One region of the Pseudorhodoferax sp. genome, then DNA from elsewhere that is predicted to be linked to it. Evidence: predicted binding sites of a transcription regulator. Region 1 holds the regulator's gene; the other holds the start of a gene.
What was found. Region 1 encodes LexA, which represses DNA repair genes until DNA is damaged. Its sites were predicted from a motif close to ACTGTATNNNNATACAGT; they were not measured.

Region 1 (7,588 bases):
AGCGCGGCCGCGTCGACATCCTGCTGCTGTACGGCCTGCTGGCGCTGCTGCTGCTGGCCATCGGCCTGGCCGCGTACTTCTGGCAGCGTGCGCGCAACGCGGCGCTGGCAGCGCACTGGAGCGTCCAACCGACCGCGCCGTCCGCGCCGGTGCCGCTGGAGACCGGGCGCGACGCGCCGTTCACCTTCAAGCCGGCGGCCGTGGCCAGGTCCTCGATGGCCGACGAGTTTTTCGACAGCGAGCCGGCGTCCGCCATGGGCGCCGCCAAGCCCTCGGTGCAGGACGGTCGTGCCGGCAGCAGCACCGTGTTCGCGCAGAGCGCGCGGCCAATACCGGCGCCGGCCATCGTCTCGCGGCCGGTGCGGCCGGACGAGTTCTTCGACGTGCACCAGCACGCCGAGTTCTTCATTTCGCTGGGCCAGTACGAGCAGGCGGTCGAGGTGCTGGAGCAGCATCTGCGCGAACACGACGACATGAGCCCGCTGGGCCTCCTGGAATTGCTCGGGCTGCACCACCGGCTCGGACGGCAGGACGGCTACAACGCCGTGCGCAAGCGCTTCGAGGCGCGCTTCAATGCCCACCTGCCGAGCTTCGCGGCCTTCCACGACGAAGGGCTGGGCTTGGAAGAGTACCCGGCCACGCTGCTCAGCATCGAGACGGCGTGGGGCGAGGCGCGCGTGCTGGACACGATCGAAGCCAATCTGCTGCGCCATCCCGGCGATGCCAGCCGGCCTCTGGATCTGGCGGCGTACCGCGACCTGCTGCTGCTGTACGGTGTTGCCCAGGCCATCGCCATGCCGGCCGGCCAGGAGCGGACGCCGTCGAGCTTCGGCGGGCTGGGCGTGGGCGAGCCGGTGGCGCACGCGCAGCCGGCGCGGCCGGAACCACCGCCGGTGCCGGTGCCCGCCTTGCCGGAACTGGACCTCGAACTGGATCTGGTGCCGGAGTCCGGCCCGACGCCGCTGCGGCACGGCACCGACCACGACACGATGGCCAGCGTGCCGCTGGACCTGGACCTGTCGGACTTCGACGACCTGTCGGCGTCCGCGCCGTCGCCGCTGGCTTCGGTCGACATCGACCTGGCGCAACTCGACCTGGATGCCGTCCCGGCTTCCGCACCCGTCGCGGCGCCTCCGCCGGCCAAGCCCGAACTGGACAGCGGGATGATCGCGTTCGACCTGTTCGATCCCACCACCGAGGCGCAGATCGCGCCGAAGTCCACGCGCGGCTCCAGCCTGTAGGCTGGTGGCTGGTGCAGCGTCAGCGCCGGACTTGCAGTGCGCCCGGGTTGACGATGTTGGTCGGCGTGCCGCGGATGTAGTTCACCACGTTGTCGAAGGCCGCGCTGAAGTACATCTCGTAGCTCTGCAGTTCCACGTAGCCGATGTGCGGCGTGCAGATGCAGTTCTCCAGGCGCAGCAGCGCGTGGCCCTGCAGGATGGGTTCGCTCTCGAACACGTCGACGGCCGCCATGCCGGGGCGCCCGCGGTTCAGGCCGGCCAGCAGGGCGTCCGGCTCGATCAGTTCGGCGCGCGCGGTGTTGACCAGTATCGAGGTCGGCTTCATGCGCGACAGATCGTCGAGCCGGACGATGCCGCGCGTCTCCTCGTTCAGGCGCAGGTGCAGCGACAGCACGTCGCTCTCGGCGAACAGTTCGTCCTGCCCGGACGCCACGTGGTGGCCATCGGCCCGCGCCCGCTCGCAGGAGCCGGCGCGGCCCCAGACCAGCACGTGCATGCCGAAGGCGCGGGCGAAGGTACTGACGATCTGGCCGATCCGGCCATAGCCGAAGATGCCCATCGTGCGTCCGCGCAACACCGTGCCCAGCCCGAAGTTCGGTGGCATGGAGGCGGTCTTCATGCCGGACTGCTGCCAGACGCCGTGCTTGAGGTTGCCGATGTATTGCGGCAGCCGGCGCGCAGCGGCCATGACCAGGGCCCAGGTCAGCTCGGCCGGCGCCACCGGCGAGCCCACGCCTTCGGCCACGGCCACGCCGTACTCGGTGCAGGCCGCCACGTCGACGTGCGGGCCGACGCGGCCGGTCTGCGCGACCAGCTTGAGCCGCGGCAGCTTCTCAATCAGGGCGCGGTTCAGGTGCGTGCGTTCGCGGATCAGCACGATGATGTCGGCATCGCGAAGCCGTACGGACAACTGGCCCAGGCCCTTGACGGTGTTGGTGTAGACCTTGGCCGCATAGGGTTCGAGCCTTGCGGCGCAGTCGAGCTTGCGCACCGCGTCCTGGTAGTCGTCGAGGATCACAACGTTCATCCGGGCATTGTGCCTCGCGGCCGCTCGTTGCTCGGCCCCGAAGGGGGCAGGCGCGGGGGGCTTCAGTGCCGCGGTGCCTCGGCTTCCGCAGCGGCCAGGCGGTCCAGTTCGGCGCAGACGTCGGCCATGCGGCCCGAAATGACCATGCGGCCGGCGGCGTTGCGCGCCTGCTGCGGCTCCAGCACGCGCAGCACCCGCAATGGCCGCACGGTGGCGCTGGCAGGACGCCGCGCCGGCCGGCGGCGGCGCAGCCGCGTGGCGAGCCGCCGCGGGCTCCACTCCTCGATCCAGGCTTCGAGCCGTTGCGGCATGGCCTGCACCAGTCGTGCGGCCGCCAGCATTGCGATTCCCATGTCGTACTCCTTCCACGCCAGCGGGTGGATTGGGGCAGGATTGGTTGAACGAGTGCAGCCCCAGGGTGGCCGCGCACCTGCGCAGCCGACGCCCGCCACCTGGAGACTGCGGTACGCAGGCCGGGGAGGCCTACATCAGCATGGTGTTGCGGATCAGGCCGACCGCCAGGCCCTCGATCTCGAACGGTTCGCCGGGCTGCACGACGATGGTCGGATAGTCCGGGTTCTCGGGATGCAGTTCGATGCCGTCTTCGGTGCGCTTGTAGCGCTTGACGGTCACGTCGTCGCCCAGCCGCGCGACGACGATCTGGCCGTTCTTGGCGTCCCGGGTGGCGCGCACGGCCAGCAGGTCGCCGTCCATGATGCCGGCGTCGCGCATGGACATGCCACGTACGCGCAGCAGGTAGTCGGGCTTGTGCTGGAACAGGCTGCTCTCGACGTAGTAGGTCTGGTCCACATGCTCCTGCGCGAGGATGGGCGAGCCGGCGGCCACGCGGCCGACCAGTGGCAATGCGAGCTGGGCCAGTTCCTGCAGCGGCAGGGTGAATTGCTTGGCGCGGCGCTCGTTGACCGAACGCAGCATGTCGCCGCGCAGCCGGATGCCGCGCGAGGTGCCGCTGACGAGCTCGATGACGCCCTTGCGGGCCAACGCCTGCAGATGTTCCTCGGCGGCGTTGGCCGACTTGAAGCCGAGCTCGGCCGCGATCTCGGCGCGCGTCGGTGGCGCCCCGGTGTTGGCGATGGCAGACTGGATCAGCTCCAGAATCTGCTGCTGGCGGGCTGTGAGCTTGACGGGCGATGCGGTGGCGGAAGCGTCTGGCATGGCAGTTCCTTGGGCTGGAAGGTCTGTTGAAATTTCCAGTATCTGTATTTTTAATCAGCTTTTTTGTTTATGCAAGCTTCCGATGCGAATGCGCCGCAGCTGGTGGTCCTGGGGACGGGCGGCACCATCGCCGGCCTCTCGTCGCGGCCCGGGGACAACCTGGGCTACCGCGCGGCCCAGGTGGACGTGGCGCACCTGCTGGCCGGCGTGCCGGCGCCCGCGGGCACGGTGGTGGTGGCCGAGCAGGTCGCGCAACTCGACAGCAAGGACATGGATGGCGACACCTGGGGCCGGCTGGCCCGGTGTTGCGCGGATTGGCTGGCACGGCCGCGGGTTTTGGGCATCGTGGTCGCGCACGGCACCGACACGCTGGAGGAGACGGCGTACTTCCTGCAGTGCGTGCTGGCGCCGGTCAGGCCGGTGGTGCTGACCTGCGCGATGCGGCCGGCCGACGCGCCGATGCCGGACGGTCCGCAGAACCTGCGCGACGCGCTGGCCGTGGCCGCGACCGCCGGCGCGCGCGGCGTGACGGCCGTGTGCGCCGGTGTCGTCCATGCCGCGGCGGACGTGCGCAAGCTGCACGGCTACCGGCTCGACGCCTTCGGCTCCGGCGATGCGGGGCCGCTGGGCTACGTGGAGGAGGGTCGGCTGCGCCGGCTGCGCGACTGGCCGGTGGCGCAGGGAGCTTGCGATGTGGCGCGGCTGCCGGCCGAGGGCGCGCCCTGGCCGCGTGTCGAGATCGTGACCAGCTATGCCGGCGCCAGCGGCGCCATCGTGGATGCGCTGGTGCGCGACGGCGTGCAGGGGCTGGTGGTCGCCGCGACCGGCAACGGCACCGTGCACCGGGCGCTGAACGACGCGCTGGAACGCGCGCGATCGGCCGGTGTGCGCGTGCTGCGCGCCAGCCGCTGCGACCAGGGTCGTGTCATGGGGCCGCAGGAAGGCGCGCTGCCAGGCGCGGATGCGCTGTCGCCGGTCAAGGCGCGCATCCGGCTGGTGCTGGAACTGCTGGGCGGCTGATCAGGCCGACAGGGCGGCCAGCGCGCGGGCGGTGATCTCCTCCACGCTGCCGGTGCCGTCGATCTTGCGGTAGCGCGGCGCGCTGGCCGGATCATTCTTGGCCCACTGGGTGTAGTAGTCGATCAGCGGACGCGTCTGCGCGCTGTAGACGTCCAGGCGCTTGGTCACCGTGGCCTCGCTGTCGTCCTCGCGCTGCACCAGCGGCTCGCCCGTCACGTCGTCGCGTCCTTCGACCTTGGGCGGGTTGAACTTGACGTGGTAGACGCGGCCGGAAGCCGGGTGCGAGCGGCGCCCGCTCATGCGTTCGACGATGGCGTCGAACGGCACGTCGATCTCCAGCACGTAGTCGAGCTTGACGCCGGCGGCCTTCATCGCGTCGGCCTGCGGGATCGTGCGCGGGAAGCCGTCGAACAGGAAGCCGTTGGCGCAGTCCGGCTGCGCGATGCGCTCCTTGACGAGGCCGATGATGATGTCGTCGCCGACCAGGGCGCCGGAATCCATGACCGACTTGGCCTGCAGGCCCAGCGGCGTGCCGGCCTTGACGGCGGCGCGCAGCATGTCACCCGTGGAAATCTGGGGAATCCCGAACTGTTTGCAGATGAATGTGGCTTGCGTGCCTTTGCCGGCGCCGGGTGCGCCCAACAGAATCAGTCTCATGGAAGTCCTCGGAATGCTTGTATGTCAGCGGCAGCGCTGACGGCGCGCAGGCCGTCGCAAGTGCTTCTGGCGGCAAAGGATAGCATGCAGGCTTGGGCGCCTGCGCGCGCCGCAATAGTTCGTCAAAACAGCTGGCGCACCCGCTCCAGGTCCTGTGCGGTGTCCACGCCGGGGCCGGGCGCATGGTCGGTCACGTGCACCGCGATGCGGTGGCCGTGCCACATGGCGCGCAGCTGCTCCAGCGCCTCGGTCTGCTCGATCGGCGCCGGCGGCAGGCCCGGAAAGCGGCGCAGGAAGCCGGCGCGGTAGCCGTAGATGCCGACGTGGCGCAGCGGCGCCGGCGCGACGGGCAGCGACGGCACGCCGCCGGCGTTGCCGTCGCGCCACCATGGGATCGGCGCGCGGCTGAAATACAGCGCGTAGCCCTGTGTATCGCAGACCACCTTCACCACATTGGGATTGCGCAGGTCGTCCACGCTGTCGATTGCATGGGCCGCGGTGCTCATGCTGGCCGCGGGTGCGGCGTGCAGCAGGCCGGCCACGGCGTCGATCAGCGGCGGATCGATCAGCGGCTCGTCGCCCTGCACGTTGACGACGAGGTCCTCGCCGTCCAGGCCGAGCAGCGCGCAGGCCTCGGCCAGCCGGTCGCTGCCGGAGGCGTGGTCGTCGCGCGTCAGGATGGCTTCGACGCCGTGGGCGGCGCAGGCCTCCAGGATCTGCGGGCTGTCGCAGGCGACGACGGTGCGCCGGGCCTGCGACTTCAACGCCCGCTGCGCCACGCGCACGACCATCGGCGCATCGCCGAGCGCGGCCAGCGGCTTGTTCGGCAGCCGCGTGGAGGCCAGCCGCGCCGGGATCAGGACGGTGAACGGCGCCATCAGAGTTCCAGTTCTTCGTCGCTGAGCGTGCGGGCCTCGGTCTCCAGCAGGATCGGGATGCCGTCGCGGATCGGATAGGCCAGCCGGGCGCTGCGCGAGACCAGTTCCTGGCGCTCGCGGTCGTACTGCAGGGGGCCTTTGGTCACGGGGCAGACCAGCAGTTCGAGGAGCTTGCTGTCCATGGGCGGAGGAGGTCGGAGAGTCGAAAGCGGCTATGGTACCCGCGGGCCTGCGGGACGCAGCGCGTGCAGCCGGGCGTCGATCGCCTGCAGCGCCGCGGCGTCGAGCGCCACCTCCAGCGGCACGGCCCAGGCCTGCGGATGCCGGGCCCAGAGCTTGACCGCGTCCTTGGTCGTGCACAGCCACAGTGCCGGCGCGCCGGCCGGCGGTTGCCAGCGCTCGAAATCATGGTGGTCCGGCAGCGGCAGTTCCTGGATCCGGCGCAGGCCGGCCGCGCGCAGCATCGCGAAGAAGCGCTCGGGATGCGCGATGCCGGCCAGCGCCAGCACCGGCGTGTCGGCCAGGTCGGCCAGCGCCAGCCGCGCGCCGTCCGCCCGCTGCGTGCTGGCGGCCAGGCGCCGGCGTGCCCGCGCGCCGGCGAAGGCCGGATGCTCGCCCGTGTGCAGCACCAAGTCGGCCGGCCGCGGCCAGGGCTCGCGCAGCGGGCCGGCCGGCAGCAGCCAGCCGTTGCCGGTGCCGCGGTCGTCGAACACGCAGATCTCCAGGTCGCGTGCCAGCGCCAGATGCTGCAGGCCGTCGTCGCAGACCAGTAGTTCCGTCGCTGGGTGGCGCGCCAGCAGGGCCAGGCCGGCCTCGGCCCGGCGCGCGGCCACGAACACCGGCACCCGGCAGCTGCGCTGGATCAGCGCCGGCTCGTCGCCGACTTCCTGCGCGGGGCTGTCCGGCAGCACTTCGCGGCAGTCCGTGGTGCTGCGGCCGTAGCCGCGCGAGAGCACGCCGACGCGCCAGCCCTGCGCGCGCAGGTGCTCGACGAGGGCGATGGTCACCGGCGTCTTGCCCGATCCTCCCGCCACCACGTTGCCGACCACCAGCACCGGCACCGGCAGCCGCGTGCCGGACAGCCAGCCGCGCCGGTACAGCCAGCGGCGCAGCCCGGAGACGGCGCCGTAGAGCAGGGACAGCGGCCACAGTGGCCAGGCCAGCCGGCGCGACTGCCACAGCCGCGGGACCAGGTCGGACAGCCAGCCGCGCACGGCGCTCGCGACCGGCGGTCAGGTGCCCGACGCCGAACGCTGCGTCGCGAACGTGAGCTGCTGCAGCCCGGCGCGGCGTGCGGCGTCCATGGCCGTCACCACGGCCTGGTGCGGCGTGCTGGCGTCGGCGCTCACGACGATCACCGCGTCCCGTGCGCCTTCGGCCGCCGTGCGCAGCGCAGCGGCCAGGGCGTCCACGTTGCGCGTGTCCATCGGCCGCCGGTCCACGGCGTAGCGCCCGTCGGCCGCGATCGCCAGCACGATCTCGCGCGGCCGCTCGCGCTGCGGCTCGGCATTGGCCAGCGGCAGGCGGATCTGCAGCTCGGCGTACTTGCTGTAGGTCGTGGACAGCATCAGGAAGATCAGCACGACCAG
Region 2 (7,588 bases), 1.1 Mb from region 1:
AAGGCATCCCGCCAGCGCCGCGCGGCCTGCCCCAGATCGAGGTGAGCTTCGACATCGACGCCAACGGCATCCTGCACGTGGGCGCCAAGGACAAGGGCACGGGCAAGGAAAACAAGATCACGATCAAGGCCAACTCCGGCCTGAGCGAGGCCGAGATCCAGCAGATGGTCAAGGACGCGGAACTCAACGCGGCCGAGGACAAGAAGAAGCTGGAGTTGGTGCAGGCCCGCAACCAGGCCGAGGCCTCGGTGCACAGCGTGCGCAAGAGCCTGGCCGAGCACGGCGACAAGCTCGAAGCCGGCGAGAAGGACGCGATCGAGGCCGCCGCCAAGGCCCTGGAAGAAGCCGTCAAGGGCGAGGACAAGGCCGCGATCGAGGAAAAGACCACGGCGCTGATGACGGCGTCCGCCAAGCTGGGCGAGAAGGTCTACGCCGACATGCAGGCCAAGCAGGCCGCCGAAGCCGGTGCGGCAGCCCCGGGCGCGGCAGGCGCCGGCGAGCAGCAGGCTTCGGCCAAGGCCGGCGATGACGACGTGGTCGACGCCGAGGTCAAGGAAGTCAAGAAGGGCTGATCCGCCTCCCCCGCTCGCCGCGCCGCAGCCGCTCACGGGCTGCGGCGCGGCGTTCCTGTTGGATGCCTAGCCGTGTAGCCGAACCATGTCCAAACGCGATTACTACGAAATCCTCGGGGTGCCCAAGAACGCCTCGGAGGACGAAGTCAAGAAGGCCTATCGCAAGCTGGCGATGAAATACCACCCCGACCGCAACCAGGGGGACAGCGCCAAGAATGCCGAAGAGAAGTTCAAGGAAGCCAAGGAGGCCTACGAGATCCTGACCGACTCGCAGAAGCGGGCCGCCTACGACCAGTTCGGCCATGCCGGCGTGGACCCGAACATGCGCGGCCCCGGCGGCGGCGACGGCTTCGGCGGCTTCGCGGAGGCGTTCGGCGACATCTTCGGCGACATGTTCGGCGGCGGCAGCGGCCGTGGCCGCGGCGGACGGCAGGTGTTCCGTGGCAGCGACCTGTCCTACGCGATGGAGATCACGCTGGAGGAAGCCGCGCGCGGCAAGGACGCGCAGATCCGCATCCCCAGCTGGGAGGCCTGCGACGCCTGCCACGGCAGCGGCGCCAAGCCCGGCACCCAGCCCAAGACCTGCAGCACCTGCCACGGCCAGGGCGCGGTGCAGATGCGCCAGGGCTTCTTCAGCGTGCAGCAGACCTGCCCGACCTGCCGCGGCACCGGCAAGATCATCCCCGACCCCTGCACCGCCTGCCACGGCCAGGGCAAGATCAAGAAGCAGAAGACGCTGGAGGTGAAGATCCCCGCCGGCATCGACGACGGCATGCGCATCCGCTCGGTCGGCAACGGCGAGCCAGGTTCCAACGGCGGCCCGCCGGGCGACCTGTACATCGAGATGCGCATCAAGAAGCACGAGATCTTCGAGCGCGACGGCGGCGACCTGCACTGCACCGTGCCGATCAGCTTCATCACGGCGGCGCTGGGCGGCGAGATCGAGGTACCGACGCTGACCGGCAAGGCCGCCATCGACATCCCCGAGGGCACGCAGGCCGGCAAGCAGTTCCGCCTGCGCGGCAAGGGCATCAAGGGCGTGCGCGACAGCTACCCCGGCGACCTGTACTGCCACATCGCCGTGGAAACGCCGGTCAAGCTGACCGAGCACCAGCGCAAGCTGCTGCGCGAGCTGGAGGAATCGCTGCAGAAGGGCGGCGGCAAGCATTCCCCGACCGGCGACAGCTGGACCGACCGCCTGAAGAAATTCTTCAGCGCTTGAACGACGCGGGCCTCCAGCCCGCGTTTTTCATTCAGAACAGGCTGCCCTGCCCGTCCGCCGACGGACGGCGGAACCGCGAGAAATCCTCCTCGGCCCGCTCGCGGTTGAAACCCAGCCGCGCGCAGGCCTTGTGGAAGCGCTGGCGGATCAGGTCTGCCCAGATGCCTGCGCCCTGCATGCGCGTGCCGAAGCGGCTGTCGTTGTCGCGGCCGCCGCGCATGTCCTGCACCCGAGCCATCACACGCTCGGCCCGGTCCGGCAGATGCAGCGCCAGCCATTCGCGGAACAGCGGCGCCACCTCCCAGGGCAGGCGCAGCACGGTATAGAAAGCGCTGCGCGCGCCCGCCTCCCAGGCGGCGGCCAGCACCTGCTCCATGTCTTCCGTGACGAACGGGATCTGCGGCGCCACGCTGACGCCGACCGGCACGCCGGCATCCGCCAGCGCGCGGATCGTCCGCAGGCGCCGCTGCGGCGATGCGGCACGCGGCTCCAGCGTGCGCGCAATGCCGGCGTCCAGCGTCGTCACGGTCACGTAGACGGCGGCCAGGCGCTGCGCGGCCATCGGCGCCAGCAGGTCCAGGTCGCGCTCCACCCCGCTGGACTTGGTGATCAGCGAGAACGGGTGCCGCGCCTCGTGCAGCACCTCGACCACGCCGCGCATGATCCGCAGTTCGCGCTCCACCGGCTGGTAGCAGTCGGTCGCCACGCCGACCACGAGGCTGCGCGGCACATAGCGCGGCCGCGCCAGCTCGGCCTGCAGCACGGCGGCGATGTTGCGCTTGGCGATGATCCTGGTCTCGAAGTCCAGCCCTGGCGAGAGGTTCAGGTAGCTGTGCGTGGGCCGGGCGAAGCAGTAGATGCAGCCGTGCTCGCAGCCGCGGTAGGGATTGACCGACTGCTCGAAATAGATGTCGGGCGACTGCTGCCGGGTGATGGCGCTCCTGGCGTCCTCGAAGATCACCTCGGTCGGCACCGGCGCGCCCGCCGCGGCGCCCTGCTCCGCCAACGAGCCCCAGCCGTCGTCGAACGCCTCGCGCGTGTCCCGCGCGAAGCGGTGCGCGAGGCGCGTGGCCGCGCCGCGGCCGCGCAGGGCAGACAGGGGGATCAGGGTGTGGGTGGGCATGGGCGAACGATACTGTAATTCGATACAGCATCCGGCGCTCGTCCTCGCAGTCCGGGAATGGCTGCGCCGAGACGTTCTGCATGTACCCAACGCCAGCCACACGAGGCTCGCGTAGGGAGACATTCGTCGCGGGAGAAATGGTCGATCCATTCAGTGGCGACATTTGCGTCTCGGATTAAGGAAGGTCTGCGCAATGCGCTTTGAGATGTGCTGATGCGGAGCCGCCAAGCCAATTGGCCTTCTCAGCTTCGCCAGCACGCGGGGCGACGCCGTTTTCGGCCCATTTCCTGGCCGTTGGGCTGTTTGCAGACGCACTCATGCCTGCGCTCCCATCAGAGTGCTCCGCGCCATCCACAGGTTGGACAGGGCGAACAGCGTGTGCAACTGCGCGGTGTTCTTCACCAGCCCGCGGTAGCGCACCTTGACGTGGCCGAACTGGCGCTTGATAACCCGAAATGGGTGCTCGACCTTGGCCCGGATGCTGGCCTTGAGGCGTTCGAGTTGGTCGGTCAGCTTGTCGACCGGACGAGCCTTGTCCAGCAGCTTGCGCTTGCCTGGGCGCATGGCGATGTTCCAGCGCACCCCGTCGTGGGCATCAGCTCGCTTACCAGCACCCTGGTAGCCGGCATCGCCCCAGGCCTCGGTTTCCTCGCCGTGCAGCAGCGTGTTGGCTTGGACCACGTCGTTGACGTTGCCTGCCGTGCCGCGCACCGTGTGTACCAGGCCCGAGTCCGCATCCACACCAATGTGGGCCTTCATGCCGAAGTACCACTGCTTGCCTTTCTTGCTCTGCTTCATCTGCGGGTCGCGTTCGCCCGAGGCGTTCTTGGTCGAGCTGGGCGCGGCGATCAGCGTGGCGTCCACCACCGTGCCGGCACGCAGCATCAAACCTTTGGCGACCAGCAATTCGTTGACCAGCGCAAGGACCTGCGGGGCCAGCTTGTGTTCCTCCAGCAGCCGGCGCAATCGCAGGATCGTGGTCTCGTCGGGCAGTGGTGTGTCCCAGTTCAGACCCGCAAACTCGCGGAACAGCGGCACGTCGTGCAGCGACTCTTGCATGGCCGGATCGCTCAGCGTGAACCACTGCTGCATGAAGTAGATGCGCAGCATCGTCTCCACGGCAAACGGCGGGCGACCGCGTTTGCCTTCGGGCGCGTACGGCGTGATCAGACCGACCAGGGCTGCCCACGGCACCACGCGCTCCATCTCGGCCAGAAACTCGCGCTTGGTCGTCAGGTTCAGGCCCAGGTCCGCTTGCTTCATGGCGTCGATTGTCTTTGCTCGCATGTGCCCATCAGCACATCGCGGCGCGATTTACGCAGACCTTCCCTAATATCACCGTTGTTGCGACGCCTTCTCTTCGCTGGAATTCGGCTGCATCAGCGTCGGTGAAGACCGGCAGGCTCCCTGGATTTGCAGCGTCAGCCGCCAATACCCGCAATTCGAACTGGTTGAGCTCGTAGGCTCGAGCATGATTGCGGTAGTTGCGCGCGCGACCCGGATTTTGTGTATCCGCAGCCAACTTGAGCAGCCGCTCGTACTCCACCTTCTTGTCCTTGATCTCGCGAATCAGTTGCTGCTTTTCCATTCTGGTACGCGGACCAAGCAACCAGAATCCCGCGTGCGAATCATGGACATAGCGGTCGAAGAAGTCACTTACCGAGGCTGGAACATCCGGTGCTCGCGCAACTTCTTCAAGAATCTTCAATTGCAACGGCGTTGCATGACTGGCTTTCTTGGAGGATCGGGCTGGCCCAGATATCGCCGGCACATGGTCGTCAGTAGGCTGCATCGCCTCTCGCGCTGCCTGAACGTCTCGGCGCCAATCGAGTTCGGACTCCCATAGATCCGTTCTGTCCTGTGCGTTGGCGTTCTGGTAGCTGCTCAGCGCCTTGAAGCTGTTGTCCGCCGAAACGCTGGCACGCCAACGCCAGTACAACTGCGTGTGGTAGCGCATCCGATCCTCTGGCGCATTCCCGGCCTTGGCCACGTCCTGACGCTCGTCGAACTTGTCGGTCCATCGTGCGTAGTCACTGAAGGCCTTGTCGAGTGCCGGCGCCACTGTGAAATCCGCTTTGATTCGAGGTTCCAAGCGGTCTTTCGTCAGCACCTTGACTCCCGCGTTCAAGGCCTCATGGTACATGTCGTTCAACGGAATCTGGGCAAGCAGCGACGCTCGTCCCGACATGGCCTTGCCCTGCTCGCCCGGGCTATATCCCCCACCCACGTCGGAGTGAGCACCTGGGAAGACGAACTCCTTCATGCCGACCGGCCAAGTCCCTCCGGCACGCGCGGTCGAAAGTGGGAAGGAGCGTCGAATCTCATGCGCCGCAACGAAATGCACACCATGCTCCATGCCGTCGATTCCCATGCTGCCGTCAGCCCAATCCATGAAGCCGCTGCCGCCCACTGGCGACGAATCGGCCAGTGCCACGGATGCCACCGTATCGAAGATGCCCAAGAACCGAAGATTGAAGGCCGCGCCGCCGACCGAACCACCGGTAGCGAGTCGAATCCAGCGAGAGAACGCACGCGCTTGGGCTGCTCCACGCGAAAAACCGATGACCGAGACATTTACCTTGGTCACCTTGGGACGCCTGCCTTCCACCGCCTTCAGCAAGCGCGCATCGAGCCATCGGAAGATGGAAATCATCTTGCTGTCACTCCAGCGCCATAAGGTACCCAGCCCAACCAGTGTAGAGTTAACCAGCCCCTTCATCTCCGACGGCGTCAATAGATCGGACTGAGTCGATGCACTGCAGACAGCGTTGAAGACTTGCAGCATGCCATAGTGGATGCGAGCCTCCCCGCCCTTGGCAAACGTGTTTCCGCTTGGATTGGACTCGGCATCTTCTCCGATTTCTGGAAAATGAGTACCTACGCCCGGAATGTAGTACCGGAAAAATGTTATCTTGTCTTCAATGTGCGCATCGAACAGTGTCACCACGTTCGAGTGGCCCCTGTCGGGGCGGTCGCGCATCATGTTGTTGTTGGTGCCATCGAAAAAGATCCCGACGTGAATTTCCTTGGTGCAGCACAATCCGTTGGCTGCCGCCGCATCGATGGCCGATGCACGCTGCGCGAGTTCCCTGGCCGTCGGTTGGCGATTGGCACGCGAGAATGCGCCCGGATTCTCCGGATCGGCCTTCGCGGAACTGCGCGGGTTGTCCCACCAGTCGCCGGCCGGGGCGAACGCCAGACGCGCATAGCTCGGCTGCCAACGTCCTGCCCGACCAGTGCCATTGATGCCTTGCGGATCCTGCCAAAGCAGGATCTGTCGACCATTGGGGTCGATCGTGCATCTGGCGGTGTAGGCCTCGGTACTGCGGAAGTACAGGCACGAGGTACTGCCGTTGCTCTGCTTGGCGACGGCATACCAACCGGGCGTGAAACTTGACATAAGGATGATTCCTGCAGTCAGTCGACCATGTCAATACGGAAAGCTGGCCGGCTTCTCCGGTGCCTTCGGACCGGGATAATTCGGATGGCCAGCGCGCATGCTGCTGATTACCAAGCGGACCTCACCCTGCGGCAGGAAGTGGACATTCAGGGTCGTTCCCGGTTCGTCGTACCGATCGATGGGGACGACCTTCTCATGCCACTTTTCAATGGTATCGTCGCCCGTGGCGTTCGGGTCGGAGCTCGACGTCGTCCATCGAACCTGCGCAGTCAGTCCGGGACGCCACTGTTTCGGGTAAGCGATGCAGCAGACAAAGCTGCCACCGCCGCCATAGGCGCGTGAATTACCGCCCCCTTGACCATCCACGTAGAACTGATGGATGTAGTCCGGCGTATGGTTGTAGGGGCTGATAGTGGCGATCATCTGATCGGGCTTGGTCTTTCCGTCCCCGGAGGACTTGGAACAGGCGACGAGCGGCAGGACTGCAAATGCAGCCATCACCAGCCAGAATTTGGATTTGGATTTGGATTTCATGGTCGTGCTCAACGGGGCGGAATTTCGTGTCGGGACTGCAACCGATCCCACAGTGCGTCACTCCACCCCTTCATTGCCTTCACCAAGGTGGTTTCGCCGCGTTCGATATCGTGCCACGTTGCTTGAAGCTCGGGGGTCCGGTCAAAATCCGGCCCACAGGAAAGGGCGAGGATCGCGAACTGCAAACGATCGTTCGGCGACGTGACGCCGCGCGCATCAGCCCGGCCGAGCACGGCATCGAGGTGATCCCTGAACGGGCCGAAGCCGTCGGCGGGAACAAGTTCCGGCGTGCTTTCGTTCAGCAAGCCGAACAGCGTATCGGGTTCGCTGGCGCGCAGCAGCGCGGAAAACTGTATTTTGTCGAGCTCCAGATGGGGCGCCATGTCGGCGTGCTCGGCCATGTCGACGTGACTTTCCCTTGACCAGAATCGGGCGCTGGCGTGGTGGTCGAACCAGGCCCATGCATTGACTGCATGCGACACCCGGGTCCGTTGCGCGGGGGTCAGATTCGACAGCAATTCGGGCAACACGCGTGTGTCCGCGAATCGGCAGTGCGCCAGCATGTCGCCGTCGATCAGCACTCGCGACAGATACGCGCCCAGCGCCAGAAGATCGGCTTGCGGAGCTGCGGTTTGCACGAGGCTCAGCGCAGATGCCCGTGCATCGAGTGCGAGAAGGCGCATCAAACCCTGAGCGGCCCGATCCTCGTCTGTTGGCAACGCAATCCATAGCGGCGC

Region 2: QM782_RS19315 (PA0069 family radical SAM protein) is a predicted target of LexA. The motif match lies at 2,929-2,946, and genes of this name have one in related genera.

Annotation. Positions count from the first base shown of each region.
Region 1 is NZ_JASGJZ010000001.1:5,271,827-5,279,414, reverse strand. Features, by position in the region: gene QM782_RS24330 (hypothetical protein) at 1-1,241, shown strand, start outside; gene QM782_RS24325 (D-2-hydroxyacid dehydrogenase family protein) at 1,261-2,268, opposite strand; gene QM782_RS24320 (hypothetical protein) at 2,331-2,621, opposite strand; gene lexA (transcriptional repressor LexA) at 2,752-3,444, opposite strand; gene QM782_RS24310 (asparaginase) at 3,514-4,464, shown strand; gene adk (adenylate kinase) at 4,465-5,121, opposite strand; gene kdsB (3-deoxy-manno-octulosonate cytidylyltransferase) at 5,244-5,999, opposite strand; gene QM782_RS24295 (Trm112 family protein) at 5,999-6,181, opposite strand; gene lpxK (tetraacyldisaccharide 4'-kinase) at 6,212-7,213, opposite strand; gene QM782_RS24285 (ExbD/TolR family protein) at 7,232-7,588, opposite strand, start outside.
Region 2 is NZ_JASGJZ010000001.1:4,148,210-4,155,797, reverse strand. Features, by position in the region: gene dnaK (molecular chaperone DnaK) at 1-572, shown strand, start outside; gene dnaJ (molecular chaperone DnaJ) at 658-1,794, shown strand; gene QM782_RS19315 (PA0069 family radical SAM protein) at 1,826-2,917, opposite strand; gene QM782_RS19310 (IS5 family transposase) at 3,233-4,180, opposite strand; gene QM782_RS19305 (T6SS phospholipase effector Tle1-like catalytic domain-containing protein) at 4,212-6,317, opposite strand; gene QM782_RS19300 (DUF3304 domain-containing protein) at 6,348-6,851, opposite strand; gene QM782_RS19295 (DUF4123 domain-containing protein) at 6,860-7,588, opposite strand, start outside.